2 regions of the Arthrobacter sp. 2MCAF14 genome follow, and region 1 is predicted to be linked to the other one. Evidence: predicted binding sites of a transcription regulator. Region 1 holds the regulator's gene; the other holds the start of a gene.
What was found. The regulator HrcA, encoded in region 1, represses chaperone genes, less so after heat shock. The targets are predictions, from matches to a motif close to TTNGCACTCGNNNNNNNCGAGTGCNAA.

Region 1 (9,338 bases):
AATGGTCCCGGCGGCCATGAGCCGCGGGATCGATTCCGGGTCCATCATGTCGTGCAATGCGTCGTACAAAGGGCGCAGATACGGATCGATCTTGTCGCTCAGCGTCCCCGGCAGGAAGCCGAGGCGCTCTCCGGCTTCGACGGCCGGCCTCGTGAGGATGATGCGGCTGACTTCCTTGAGCTGCAGTGCCTGAACAGCCTTGGCGACGGCCAGATAAGTTTTGCCCGTGCCCGCAGGGCCGATCCCGAAGATGACGGTGTTGTCGTCAATCGCGTCGACATAGTTTTTCTGGTTCAGCGTCTTGGGGCGGATGGTGCGCCCGCGGCTCGAAAGGATGTTGTGGGTCAGGACTTCGACGGGGTTTTGGAGGGACTGGCTGCGCAACAAGGACACGAGTTGCTGGAGCACGTCCGGGGTGATGACCGTCCCCTTGCCGACCAGGCCGCGGACTTCCTCCAGAAGCCGCATGATCCGGGGAACATCGCTCGACGGTCCGCTGAAGGAGAGCTCGTTGCCGCGCACATGAAAGTCGACGCCGGGGAACTGGGCTTCGATGTAGCGCAACGCCTCGTCATGGCTGCCAAGGGTCTGAACCATCTGATCCGAGTTGTCAAAGATGACAACTTCCGTCCGGGCGCCCGGGACAGAGTGTGGGAACTCGGCCGGACCTGTGTCAACGCTGCCGGCCTTGGGCCGCCCGTTCAATGATTCTGTCATAGTGCTGGCCTTGCGGCCTCTGCTCCTCCGGCTTGGTGATGTCCATCGATTTTCTCCGATGTCCGTCTGCTGGATGGGCGCACGATCGCGGGCCTCGGATTGCTTTCAATCCTACGCCAGCCAGTCTCCGGGGTGGTTCCAGACCGTGCCCGGCGGGGCCGCGGACGGCCGATCCATGCCGCTTTGGTATCAACTCGGCATCGACCTCGTATCAATCGGATTGCAGTTGGCCGCCGGGGTATCGAAACGCCAGCCGGGGCCCTGGAGACTGTGACAAGCTGATTCATGGGCAAAATGCCCCTGTGCCCGGCCACCGGGCGCATGACTCCCCCGCAACACCGCGGCCGAACACGAGCAGGAATCCACCATCACCAGGCCAGCCGTCACTCCACACGGCACACGCATCCGGAAACGCTCCGCGATGCTTGTGACCGCTTTGACGGCTGCCTTGTTCCTGTCGGGCTGCATTGCCGATCGCACGGGACAGGGATCCACGACTCCGATCCCCACACCGACAGTTGCACTGCAGACGGTGCCGGACAGCAATGCTCCGCTCGAAACAACCCAGGCCTCAAACAAGATCCCCGTGTATTGGATCGGGCGTAGCGACACGGACACCTTCCTGTACCGCGAATTCCGTGACAACCCTGGCAACGAGAACCCCATCACCACGGCCCTGCGGATCATGATGTCCCAGAAGCCGTTGGATCACGATTTCTTCACGCCGTGGCAGAGCCCAGGCAGCCTGGCGACCTCGATTTCCGGTAAGAACGTCGTCACTGTCGATGTTTCCCGCGACGCGTTCAATTCCAATCTCGACGCCGGGATGGCACAGCGGGCGGTCCAGGAACTCGTCTATACCGCCACCGCAGCGGCCGCAAGTTCAGGACTGATCGATTCAGGACAGCAGATCAAGGTGACCATCCTGGTGGACGGGCACACGGACTACATGGCATTCGGGCAGGTCAAACTAGGCGATCCGATGGTCCGCGACGCGTCCATGGTGGCACCGGTGTGGATCATCGACCCGCAAGAGGATCTGACCTTGCCTGCCGGTCCGGTCAAGTTCAACGGCCGGAGCACGGACCCCTCGAAGAAACTGCATTGGCAAATCCTTCGCGAGAACTCAAACGGCGACAAGTCCTCCTACCTCGCCGGGCAGACCACTGCTTCTACCGTTCCCGGACAAGGTGGAGCCTTCAGCCTCACAGTGGGGCTCGGAGCGGGCCGCTATGAATTGCGGGTTTCCTTGGTAGGACCCAACGACGCCGACGTCGCGACGGATACCCGTACTTTCAGCGTTCGCTGAGGCCGTGCGCTGATCCAGGACGTGCGCCGCGGGCTACCAACGCCCCAGAATGTCACTGGCCAGCACGACGGCGGCGGGTCCCGCCGTCGACGACCGAAGCACGTGGTGGCCCAAGAGCGCGGTGACGGCGCCGACGTCGCTGAGCTTCGTCACTTCGCGCGGTGAAATGCCACCCTCCGGGCCGACGATGAGCAGGACTTCCCGACCCGCTCCGGTATCCGCGTCGAAAACCTCGGCCTGCCACTTCTCCAAGACATCCCGCAGCGGACGTTTCGCGTCCTCATGCAGGATGATCGCCAAGTCAGCCGCGGCAACCGCTGCAGCCAGGCCAGAGCCGTCGACGGCGGCACGCACCTCGGGAATCCACGCGCGCCGCGCCTGCTTGGCGGCTGCCGTGGCGACGGACTGCCACTTCGCGTGGGCTTTGGCCGCCCTGTCACCCTTCCAACGGACGATGGAACGCTCCGCCTGCCAGGGCACGACGGCGTCGATCCCGAGTTCCGTTGCCGTCTCGACGGCAAGTTCGTCACGGTCGCCCTTCGCGAGGGCCTGGACCAACACGAGCCGCACGGTTGGTTGGTGCTCCTCCTGGACAGCGGTGGCAAGGACTGTCAGGGTTCCCTGCCCGGATTCGGTCACGGTGCCCGTGAGCCGTTTTCCGGCACCGTCGGCAATATCGACGGCTTCGCCGATTTCCAGGCGCTTGACGGTGACAGCATGCCTGGCTTCGGCGCCGTCGAGCACGAAAGTGTCTCCAGGGCCGAGCCCGTCAAGCGTTCCGGCTGCTGTGAAAAATACGGGGTTGCTCACCGCTATAGGTTACCGAGCTTGTCCCGCAGCTTCGCGAACATACCGCCGCTGGCCACAAGCTTGCCTTCGGTGAACTGCTCTCCGCGCAATTTTGCCAGTTGGCGAAGCAGGTCTTCCTGTGCGGCGTCGAGCTTGCCGGGCGTCTCAACGTGCAGGTGCACCTTGAGGTCTCCCCTGCCGTAGCCGCGGAGATGGGTGACGCCAAGTCCACGCAGGGTGATGACTTCGCCGGACTGCGTGCCGGACTTGACGTCAATCTCCTGGGGACCGTCGAAAGTCTCAAGCTGCAGCTCAGTACCCAGTGCCGCGGCAGTCATGGGAACGCTCAGCGTGGCGTGAAGGTCGTCGCCTTCGCGGATGTAGGTGGAGTCACTGTTGACCCGGATCTCCACGTAGAGGTCACCGGGAGGACCGCCCGCGGGACCTGCTTCGCCTTGCGACGACAGCTGGATGCGGGTCCCCGTAGCGACGCCGCCAGGCACCTTGACGGTCAGTGAACGGCGGCTGCGGATGCGGCCCTGACCGTTGCACTCATTGCAAGGATCCTTGATGATCGAGCCGAAACCTTCGCACGATCCACACGGTGCGGCTGTCATGACCTGGCCGAGGATCGAGCGCACAGCCCGCTGGACCTGGCCCGAGCCGCCACAGATGTCGCAGCGCTCCGGGTGGGTGCCCGGACGGCAGCATGAGCCTTCGCACGTGGGACAGATGACAGCGGTGTCCACCTCAAGCTTCTTATTGACACCAAACACGGCCTCACGCAAGTCGATGCGAACGCTGATCAGGGCGTCCTGCCCGCGGCGCATACGTGATGCGGGGCCCTGCATGCCGCCGCCTCCTCCGCCGAAGAAGGTATCGAAGATGTCCTGGAAGGCGAATCCCTGGCCCGCGTATCCTCCGCCGAAACCGTTGTCGGTCCCGTTCTCGTTGCCGGTGGCGTCGTAGACGCGGCGCTTCTGGGGGTCGGAGAGGACCTCGTAAGCGTGGGTCACCGCCTTGAATTCCTCGGCTGCACCGGCCCCGGGGTTCACATCGGGGTGCAGCTTACGTGCGAGTTTGCGGTAGGCCTTTTTGATCTCCTCGCCGGTTGCTTCCGGCGAGACGCCCAGAACGTCATAGTGACTGCTCAAAGTCGGTATCTCTTCCTTGTTTACGGTTCCACTGCGTTTCTTGCGAGGCGCCTTCCAGCCGAGGCTGTCAGCCGCCCAGAATGCGGGAAAGGTAGCGTGCGACGGCACGGACGGCCGCCATGGTGTTGGGGTAGTCCATGCGGGTGGGTCCAAGAATGCCGATCTTGGCGCTGCTGCCCGGACCGTAGCCCGTGGCAACCACCGAAGCCTCCGAGAGGCTGTCATAAGGGTTTTCGCGGCCGATGCTCACCGTGACGCCGCGAGGGTCTTCCGCCATATCCGACAGCAGCCGCAACATGACGACCTGCTCCTCGAGCGCTTCGAGGACCGGACCGATGCTCAGCGGGAAGTCCACGTTGGAGCGGGCCAGGTTTGCCGTGCCTGCCATGACCATGCGCTCGTCGCGGCTCCGCTCGGCAAGCCTTTCCAGGCCGTGGGCAAGGGCGCCTGCAAGGTTGCGAAGGGTCGGCGGGCACAAGGCAACCACCGAGGGCAGGACTTGCGGCATGAGGTCGAGCTGGGAGCCGGCAATGCTTCCAAGGAACCGCGCGCGCAAGGCCATGAGCTCTTCGTCGGTGGCGTCCGTCGCTGCGTGCACAACGCCCTGTTCCACCTTGCCAGAATCGGCGATCAATACCACCAAGACCTGGCGCGGTGCCAAAAGGACAAACTCAATGTGCCGGACGCGCGCGCGGCTCAGGTGCGGGTACTGGACGACGGCGACCTGGTTGGTCAGTTGGGAGAGGAGCCGGACGGTGCGCTCAAGGATGTCCTCAACGTCGTCGGGTCCCTCAAGCAAGGAATGGATAGCCCGGCGCTCGGCAGCCGAAAGCGGCTTGACCTCGGAGATGCGGTCGACGAACAGGCGGTAGCCCTTGTCCGTGGGAATGCGGCCGGCACTCGTGTGCGGTGCGGCTATGAGGCCTTCTTCTTCCAGAAGTGCCATGTCATTGCGGATGGTGGCGCTCGACACTCCCAAATGGTGCCGTTCAACCAAGGCTTTGGAGCCGACGGGCTCGCGGGAGTGAACGTAGTCCTCCACGATGGCGCGTAGCACTTCAAGCTTGCGTGGTTCGCTCACTGCCCACCTCCAATCAACATTTCAACAATTAGCACTCAACATGCCCAAGTGCTAACAAGTCTAGTATGAGCCACCTCGTTGTTAGCATTGGTACCGCTCGCGGCGAACATGATTCCCGCGCGGCCGTGGGTAATGCCACGGACCATCAACGATCCCCCTAGCGCAAAGTGGTGTGAAGACCGTGTCTTACGACAATTGGGGCCCGCAAGACCTCTCCTCGCCTGCCAAACGGCAACTGCCTGAGGTGCCCGTTGAACGCGGGATGGTTCTCGAGGACGTGCAGTCCGGTTGGGTCGGGGCCGTGACCAGGGTGGAAAAGTCCGGAGGCATGCACATTGTGGTGCTTGAGGATCGGCGGGGAAAGGCCAAATCGTTCCGGCTCGGCTTCGGATTCCTCCTGGAGGGACAAGCAGTGAAGCTCGTGCCGCCGGCTCCACGCGCCGCGGCCGCCAAGGCCGCGGCGCAAGCAGGCAGGACGGCATCGGGATCCGTCCGCGTCGCCGGCCAGCGGGCCCAAGTCGCCAAGGCGAGCCGGATTTGGGTGGAAGGCAAGCACGACGCTGAACTGGTGGAAAAAGTGTGGGGAGATGATCTCCGGGTGGAGGGCATCGTCGTCGAGCCCTTGCACGGCGTGGACGATCTCAAGGCGGCCATTGCCGGGTTCTCCCCCGGCCCGGGCCGCCGGCTCGGAATCCTCGTGGACCACTTGGTACCGGATTCGAAGGAGTCGCGGATTGCTGCCGACGCCATGACACTGCCGGGCGCCGCGGGAAACGTCCTGATCGTAGGACATCCCTACGTGGACGTCTGGCAGGCAATCCGGCCCAACGTGTTGGGGATCGAGCAATGGCCAACCATCGCGCGTGGCACGGATTGGAAGACCGGCATCCTGAGGTCGTTCGGCTGGCCGCATGAGACGGCCGAGGACGTCGGGCTGGGTTGGCAAAGGCTTCTTGGCGCCGTCCACAGCTACGCCGACTTGGAGCCCTCTTTGCTGGGCCGCGTGGAAGAAGTGATCGATTTCCTGACTGTTCCGTGACGATTGCGTGCCCCGGGCAGAGGAGTTGGTCGGCTGATCGCGTGCCGAGCAAGTATTCTGGGACAGCAACACTGCACCGATTGATACTCGAAGGAAGATACTGTGGCAGACAACGCTCCTGACGATCGGGATGGCACCTCGGGCCAGTCCCAGTACCACGGCGTTCCTGCCAACGCGCTGCCCTTGACCGCCTCGGAAGACCGGCAGTGGGCAACACTGGCGCACTTCGGCGGGATCCTTGGCTGCGTTCCTTCGCTTCTGATCTACCTGATCTTCCGCGAACGTGGCCCCTTTACGGCACAGGAATCCAAGGAAGCGCTCAACTTCACTTTGCCTCCGACGATTGCCGCAGTGCTCGCCAACGTCCTTGTCTTGCTCCCGGTGGTGGGAAACCTGTTCGCTGTCCTTGCCACGGCGATCTGGGTCGCCGTGACCTGCTTCTCGGTGTCAGCCGGAATCCGCGTCAACCACGGACAACCGCACCGCTACCGCTTCAACCTGCGCTGGATCAAGTAGCCGGTCTTCGCGGGTTCCGATGCCGGCTCCCGCGCCGGGCGCTAGCGCCTGCCGCTAGTCCGGAAGGATCCGGCGGACCACGGCGTCCGCGAGTAGCCGGCCCTTGAGTTTCAGGACCAGCCGTCCTTGGAAGGCCGCTCCAGGCTCAACCAGGCCGTCTGCAATGAGGCCTGCGACGGCGTGGCGGCCCACCTTGCCGAGCGCGTCGACTTGAAGCCCGGTGCCGAGCCGGGCCTCCAGCATGATGCGTTCCACTTCCCGGGTTCCGGCGTCGAGCGTTTCACGTCCAGCGGCCGGAGACACCCCGCTGCCGAGCCTGTTGGCATAGGCTGTGGGGTGTTTGACGTTCCACCAGCGGACGCCGCCCATGTGGGAATGCGCACCGGGTCCGATGCCCCACCAATCGTCTCCCCGCCAATAGGCTAGGTTGTGTTTGCACGCCTGTTCGGGAGTGCGGGACCAATTGCTGACCTCGTACCAGTCCAGACCGGCGGCGCTGATCAGCTGATCGGCGAGTTCGTATTTGGCGGCGTGGTCGTCGTCGTCGATGCCGGGAACTTCTCCGCGCCGGATCTGCGCCGCCAGCTTGGTGCCTTCTTCCACGATCAGCGCATAGGCACTGATGTGGTCCGGACCGTAGGACAGCGCTGTCTCGAGGGAGGTCCGCCAATCAGCCATGGACTCGCCGGGAGTCCCATAGATGAGGTCGAGGCTTACAGCAAGGCCGGCGTCGCGCGCCCATTGGACCACCAAGGGGACCCGGCTGGGAGTGTGTGTACGGTCCAGGACCTTGAGCACGTGAGGGACCGCCGACTGCATGCCGAAGGAAATCCGCGTAAAGCCGGCGTCTGCGAGCAGCTGGAGGGACTCCGGCGTCACAGAGTCCGGGTTCGCCTCAGTGGTGACTTCCGCTCCCGCTTCCAGGCCCCAGTGCCCGACGGCGGCCGTCAGGATGCGTGCGAGATCTTCGGCAGGCAGCAGGGTCGGCGTCCCGCCGCCGAAGAACACCGTGCTCAGGTGCCGTTGCGGCAGCCCGGAGGCTTCCATGGCCCGGACGGCGAACTCCACTTCCGAAATGGCAGTAGACGCGTAGGCGTCCTGGGAGGCACCGCCGCCAAGCTCGGTGGCGGTGTAGGTGTTGAAATCGCAGTATCCGCAACGGACGGCACAGAAAGGTATGTGGACGTACAGTCCAAACTTGCGTGAATCGACGCCGTCGAGCACCTGCGGCGGCAAGAGTCCGTCCGCAGGTGCCGGATCCCCGAGGGGAAGAACGCTAGGCACGGATTTCCCCTCGTGCCCGTCCTGCGCGCGCCATTACAGTGCGCGCCTGTCCCGTGGTGTCCCGGGCGAAAAGCCGCATTACTTCTTGGCCTTGTCCTTGGATTCGTCGGTGGTCAGGGCTGCGATGAACGCTTCCTGTGGAACTTCCACGCGGCCCACCATCTTCATGCGCTTCTTGCCTTCCTTCTGCTTTTCCAGAAGTTTGCGCTTACGGGTGATGTCACCGCCATAGCACTTGGCAAGGACGTCCTTGCGGATGGCGCGGATGCTCTCACGGGCAATGATCCGCGAGCCGATGGCGGCCTGGATAGGCACCTCGAACTGCTGGCGGGGAATGAGCTCGCGCAGCTTGCCTGTCATCATGACGCCGTAGGCGTAGGCCTTGTCGCGGTGGGTGATGGCACTGAAAGCGTCAACCTGCTCGCCCTGGAGCATGATGTCCACCTTGACCAGGTCGGCGACCTGCTCGCCGTCGGCCTTCCAGTCCAGCGAACCGTAGCCGCGGGTCTTGGACTTGAGGATGTCGAAGAAATCGAAGACGATTTCGGCCAGCGGAAGGCGGTACCGGATTTCCACCCGGTCTTCGGAGAGGTAGTCCATGCCGCCCATGACGCCGCGGCGGCTCTGGCACAGCTCCATGATGGCGCCCACGAACTCATTCGGCGCCAGGATGGTGGCGGACACCATGGGTTCGCGCACCTCCGAGATCTTGCCGGTGGGGTATTCGCTCGGGTTGGTGACGTGCAGGACCCGCTTGTCCTCCAGCGTGACCTCGTACTCAACGTTGGGAGCGGTGGAGATGAGGTCGAGGTTGTACTCGCGCTCGAGGCGTTCACGGGTGATTTCCAAGTGCAGCAGGCCAAGGAAGCCCACGCGGAAACCGAAGCCCAGGGCGGCAGACGTCTCAGGTTCGTAGACGAGTGCTGCGTCGTTGAGCATGAGCTTCTCGAGGGCATCCCGGAGCACGGGATAGTCCGTACCGTCCAAGGGATACAAGCCGGAGAAGACCATAGGCTTGGCATCGGCGTAACCGGCGAGGGATTGCGAAGCGGGCTTGGCCAGGTTGGTCACGGTGTCGCCGACCTTTGACTGGCGGACGTCCTTCACGCCGGTGATCAAGTAGCCTACTTCGCCGACGCCCAGGCCCTTGGAGGGCGTGGGCTCCGGAGAGCTGACACCGATTTCCAGGAGCTCGTGGGTGGCGCGGGTGGACATCATCTGGATCCGCTCGCGCGGGTGCAGCATGCCGTCCACGACGCGGACGTAGGTGACCACGCCGCGGTAGGTGTCGTACACGGAGTCGAAGATCATGGCGCGGGCCGGTGCGTTGGGGTCGCCTACAGGAGCCGGAAGATCGCGGACGATTTTGTCCAGCAGGGCCTCCACGCCAACACCGGTCTTGCCGGATACGCGCAGCACGTCCTCGGGGTCGCCGCCAATCAGGTTGGC
Region 2 (5,158 bases), on a different contig from region 1:
GATCGGCACGAGGGCGATTCCCTGGAAGATGCTCTCGGCGGTAGCTGCGCCACTGCCCGGCAAAGGTGACACCGGGCATTGGCGCGTTACCTTGGCCCCGGTCCATCATCCGCGGACTGCTTGCCGGGAAGCAGCAGCGCGCAATTTTCTTACAAACCTGGAGCGGCGTGAACACCGAACAACAGCCGGATACAGGGTCCGACCCGTCATAGCGTCCGGCCGGGCCGTGACTTCCTGCTCCACCAGGGGGTCCGCAAGGGTTTAGACGTTGCTGTTGAGGATGTAGTCCACCGCGGCTGGTCCTGTCATGCGCAGGCCTTGGAAGACTCCCTTCTTGCCCTTCCCGGTCTTTTCCGTGCGAAGGCCCGCGAGGCGCAGGGCGGTGCGGAAGGCATGGTCGGGGAGGGGGACTTTGCGGTTCAGGGAGCACCAGCTGACGTATAGCCCGTAGCAGGCATCGGCGTCGAGTCCTGAATCGTGCGTGTCATCTTTGATGATGCAGTCCTGGAGGAACTGGCTGATCTGTGGAGGGGTCATGGTGTACTCCGGGGAACGGTCTTCATGGTTGGGTTCCGTAGATGAATTCCTTGGCGTGCGCGACGGCCTTTCGGAAGGCGTCGTTGCGCAGGCTGGCTTGCTCGGTGTTCCTGGGGTCGGTTTCGAGGTAGTTCGTGTAACCGGGCCGCAGGATCCAGATGTCACCGGCCGGGGGCAGGTAGAACACCCCGAACGAGCGGTGCTGGGGGTCCTCGGTCCAGATGGGCACCACTGCGACCGCGGCTCCGGTGTCAGGGTTGATCCATTGGGCCCGGGGCATGGGTTGTTCGTGGATCTCGGGGTCCAGGAACGGCGCTGTTCCTTTGCCCCACCGCTTTTCGAAACGTTCGTAGAACGCGGGCATCAATTGGTTGTCGTATGGGCGCCAGGCACTCATGGGGGCTCCTTGGACTTGTGTGGTTTCCGGCTCTCAACGCCTGATCTGCAGGATCAGCGTGTAGCCGGTTGGCGGATATGACCGTTGCCGGACCGGCATTCCCGCGGATCGTCCGGCGGGCGGCTCCCAGATGACCGGTCCGATCAGCAGCGACGTCGCCGGAAGCGACCTTGGGATCCGAACGGAGGCGGCGCCAGGGCGCTGCGGCTTAGCGTTCGCGGGCCGGCCGGGTGTCGGGGTGCAGGCCGCGCATCAGCGTGCGGTAGGCGCGGGTCACCTCGCGCGCCGTGGCGGTGGGGGCGATATGCAGGATGTCGTAAAGGTCGGGGCCGTTGTTCCTCATCGTTGGCGGTGGTGTGTGTTTTAGATGGGTGTTCACGTGCGGGGACGGGGATGGTCCCCGGTCCGTTCGGCCGGGGACCATCGTTGCGGGAGTCATCCTCGGGGCCTCATCATCCTTGTGCTGGTTGTGCCGTGGCGTGGTCTGTGAACTCGACCGCCCTCTTTACATGGTGGGCCGCTGTGGTGCTCCCGGTCCGGGAGGCTGCGCCGCTGGTCAGGCGTTGATCTCCTGGCGCTGTTTTCCGGTGGTTTCGATTTCGATGCGGCGCGGTTTTGCTTTCTCCGCGACCGGGATGTGCAGGGTCAGGACTCCGGCGTCGTAGCTTGCCTTGACACCGTTGGTGTCCAGCGCGTCGCCGAGGATGAGCTGGCGGCTGAAGACGCCGCGGGGGCGTTCGGAGGCGATCAGTTCCGTGTCCTCGCCGACGGGGTCCGGGCGTTCGGCCTTGACGGTCAGGACGTTGCGTTCGACGTCGATGTCCACCGAGTCGACGGTGACTCCGGGGAGGTCGAAGGCGACCACGAAGTCCTCGCCTTCCCGCCAGGCGTCCATCGGCATGGCCGCCGGCCGGGCTGTGGTGCCGAGCACCTGTTCGGCCAACCGGTCGAATTCACGGAAGGTGTCCGTTCGCATCAGCATGGTGTGTCACTCCTTGCAGATCGCAGCTTTTTTGTTGTCAACCCAGCCGATCTATGGTGGCTGGTATATATTTCTTATAGCACTGTATATGGGTCAGGGCAAGCCTGATTTTCGAAGGATTTTGGAGGTGCCCGATGGGCCAGGCCGAGGACCGGGGGAGGGGCGTGTACGCGATTTCCGTTGCGGCCGAGCTCGTGGGGACCGGGCAGCAGAACCTGCGCCTCTACGAACGCAAGGGCCTGCTGGAACCGGGCAGGACCCTGGGCGGGACCCGCCAGTACAGCGAGAACGACCTTGTGACATTGCGGCGGATCGGCGAGCTTCTGGAATTGGGCTTGAACCTTGCCGGCATCCGGATGGTCCTGATTTTGGAGGCCGACAACCGGCGCCTCGAGGCGGAACTCAGGTCCGCAAACGGCCCTTGAGGACCTCCGCGAGCTGGGCCGTCTTGTTTTTGAGCCCTTCCTGACCCAGGAGGAGCAGACCCTTGTCATCCGGGAATTCAAGAACGCCGTCAATGGCGAAATCCCGATCATCGCCGGCATCACGGGGGAGGGCAACATGGTTGCCGCCCTGGAAGCCAAGCGCGCGGTCGGGGCCGGCGCATCTGCCGGTCTGGTCTACCCTTCCGACGGCTGGCTGCACTTCGGGTACCAGAAGCGCGCCCCGCAGACCCGCTACAAGGAAATCTACGAAACGTCCGGGCTGCCGCTCATTCTCTTCCAGTACCCGGACGCCACGAAGGCCACCTACGACCTGGAAACCCAGCTGGAGATCGCCGGCCAGGAAGGGGTGTTCGCCACCAAGAACGGCGTGCGGAACATGAAGCGCTGGGACACCGAAATCCCCGTTCTTCGCGCAACTTACCCGGAGCTGCAGATCCTGACCTGCCATGACGAGTACCTGCTGCACACCATGTTCGACGTCGATGGCGCACTGGTTGGCTACGGCGGGCTCGCCCCTGAGCCGCTCGTGGAACTGATCGCAGCCGGCAAGGAAAAGGACTACGCCGCGGCGCGCGCCATTCACGACCGCCTCCTGCCGGTTACCAAGAACGTCTACCACCGTGGGTCCCACATGGAAGGCACCGTCGCCCTCAAGGAAGGCCTCGTCGCCCGAGGCATCCTGGAGCACGCCACGGTCCGGCCGCCGCTGCTTCCCTTGGCCGAAGGCGCCGGCAACGAAATCGCACGGGCCCTGGAGTCCGCCAACCTGGGCAGCGTCACCGTTCCCGCCTGATCTCGCCGATCCCAAGGATGGCGGGCCAAGCGCCCGCCATCCTTCCCCCCAAGTTTCACTCTCTCCAATCTTGGTCAACGACGACCCCCCAGCACCGCTGCTGGAGAAGGAGGACTCCCGCATGGCGAGCTGAACAAGACCGCCCCCGCCTTCAAGGACCACCCGGCGCCGGCGGCCTCCGCAGCAGGTGCCGCACCCTCGGGCGGCACCTCCACGTTCTACACCCGCAGGGAAATCCGGTTCATCCTGGCCTTCGCCCTGCTGGGAACCCTGTTCGACGGCGCCGAGCTGAACCTGATCGGTTTCCCGCTCGCGCACATCTCCGACAGCCTGCACGTCTCCACCATCGCCCTGATCACGGTCGCCACGGTGCAAGGCTTCGCCTCCATCCTGGGCGGATTCGTCTTCGGCACCCTCGGGGACACCCTCGGTCGGGCTTTCGTTCTCGATGTTCACCGAATGCTGGCAGACCAAGAAACGCGGAACCATGGGCGGCAGCATCCAGTCCATGTACTTCGTCGGCGAAATCCTCACCGCAGGCCTCATCTACCTGTTCGTGTCCACCCTAGGCCACGACCTGGGCTGGCGGGCCGGTTACATCGCGATCGGCCTGATCAGCCTCGTGATCGGGGCGGCGTCACTGAAGCTGTTGCCCGAATCCAAGCAATGGCTCAGTTACCAGGAACACCGCAGGAACGGCACCCTCCCGCCGGAACTGCGCCGCTCCAAAGTCCCCGTGATCGACATCTTCCGCCCCCGCTTCGCCTACGGGACCATCCTGTTCATGATCCTTTCAACGGCGATGTTCCTGACCACCAACTCGGTGGGCGCCTACCTGTCCCCCTATCTGCTCAAGACCCAGCAACTGCCCCTGGACACCGCGAGCCTGATCGTGCTTCTCGGCTACGTCTCCACGATCATCACCTACTCGACCACCGGCTTCATCTCCGACCGCATCCGCCGCAAGTACGCATTCACGGCAGCCTGCCTCTTCGGAACAGTCGGCTTCGTCTGGTTCCTGTCCCTGCTCACCTCGGGACAAGCGCACATCACCGGCGCGTTCTGGACAGCCCCCGCGTTGTGGGCACTCATGATGTGCGCCGGCGGCGCCGGAGGATTCGGCGTCCTCGGTGTCTGGATGTCCGAATTCTTCCCCACCCGCATCCGCTCCACCGGTTCCAGCGCCAGCTACTACTTAGGACGTGGCCTTGGCGCCGGAGTCTTCCCCCGTCTTCGCACCCACCCTCGCCGGCACCGTCCCGTTCGCCTCGCGCTTGGAATCATCGGCCCCGTGGCAGGTGTGCTCTTCTCCGTCCTCACGCCGGACCGCACCGGACGCATCATCGCCGACCTCGAATAGCGGCAGTTCGCGAGGAGATAAGCGACGGGGTAGCGCCGAACGGAGTTTTGGATCGGGACCGGCGCAAAGGGCCCTGGTTGCGCGGAGAACCCGCCCAGCGACGATGGAGCATCAGAACCACGAATAGCCAAGCCCCTTCCGGTCTTTCATGATCGCTCGGGAAGGATGAGGCATGACGTGACGCGTGAGGTCAGGTTCTTACCGCACGGGTGGCCTCCGCGCCTCGGTAAGTTTCCGAGCCGCGCTCTGCCAGTCGACCACGTTGGGGACGAGGGTATCGGTGTGAACCAACGAAGGCGCGGGCCGGGCTAACCGCTTGGCTCTGATTGGCCTTCTGCTGCGGGCATCGATTGCCTTGACGGCGCCGGGTAGCCAGACAGCTCTGCCTTCTTGATCTGCTAATGATCGCCCCGATGGCCCGGCCTCAATCAGCGGAAACGCCCTGTCAACAGGCCAACGCAGGACGAGCTACGTAGTTGCGACTCACTCTGGATTCGGCTTGTTGCGCGTCTTTCGTATTTTGCGGGCGTCGGACCGGAGCTGAATGATCCGTACTGCACCGGCCGCGGCTACGAGGACGCCTCCGGCGACGGCGGCGATGAACAACGCCATGCCCAGGGGGACCGTGACCGCTAGCCCGAGG

Region 2: the regulator HrcA is predicted to act here: its motif matches at 1,993-2,019, upstream of AB4074_RS19960 (Hsp20/alpha crystallin family protein).

Annotation. Positions count from the first base shown of each region.
Region 1 covers NZ_JBFRHB010000025.1:6,891-16,228, reverse strand. Annotated here, with positions in the region: gene AB4074_RS16390 (PhoH family protein) at 1-717, opposite strand, end outside; gene AB4074_RS16385 (GerMN domain-containing protein) at 1,139-2,026, shown strand; gene AB4074_RS16380 (16S rRNA (uracil(1498)-N(3))-methyltransferase) at 2,060-2,836, opposite strand; gene dnaJ (molecular chaperone DnaJ) at 2,839-3,969, opposite strand; gene hrcA (heat-inducible transcriptional repressor HrcA) at 4,037-5,050, opposite strand; gene AB4074_RS16365 (DUF3097 domain-containing protein) at 5,232-6,089, shown strand; gene AB4074_RS16360 (DUF4870 domain-containing protein) at 6,192-6,605, shown strand; gene hemW (radical SAM family heme chaperone HemW) at 6,660-7,889, opposite strand; gene lepA (translation elongation factor 4) at 7,968-9,338, opposite strand, start outside.
Region 2 covers NZ_JBFRHB010000035.1:27,413-32,570, forward strand. Annotated here, with positions in the region: gene AB4074_RS19945 (hypothetical protein) at 262-537, opposite strand; gene AB4074_RS19950 (hypothetical protein) at 560-934, opposite strand; gene AB4074_RS19955 (J domain-containing protein) at 1,143-1,373, opposite strand; gene AB4074_RS19960 (Hsp20/alpha crystallin family protein) at 1,491-1,916, opposite strand; gene AB4074_RS19965 (MerR family transcriptional regulator) at 2,051-2,341, shown strand; partial or broken gene AB4074_RS19970 (dihydrodipicolinate synthase family protein) at 2,376-3,155, shown strand; gene AB4074_RS19975 (MFS transporter) at 3,604-4,515, shown strand; gene AB4074_RS19980 (LapA family protein) at 4,999-5,158, opposite strand, start outside.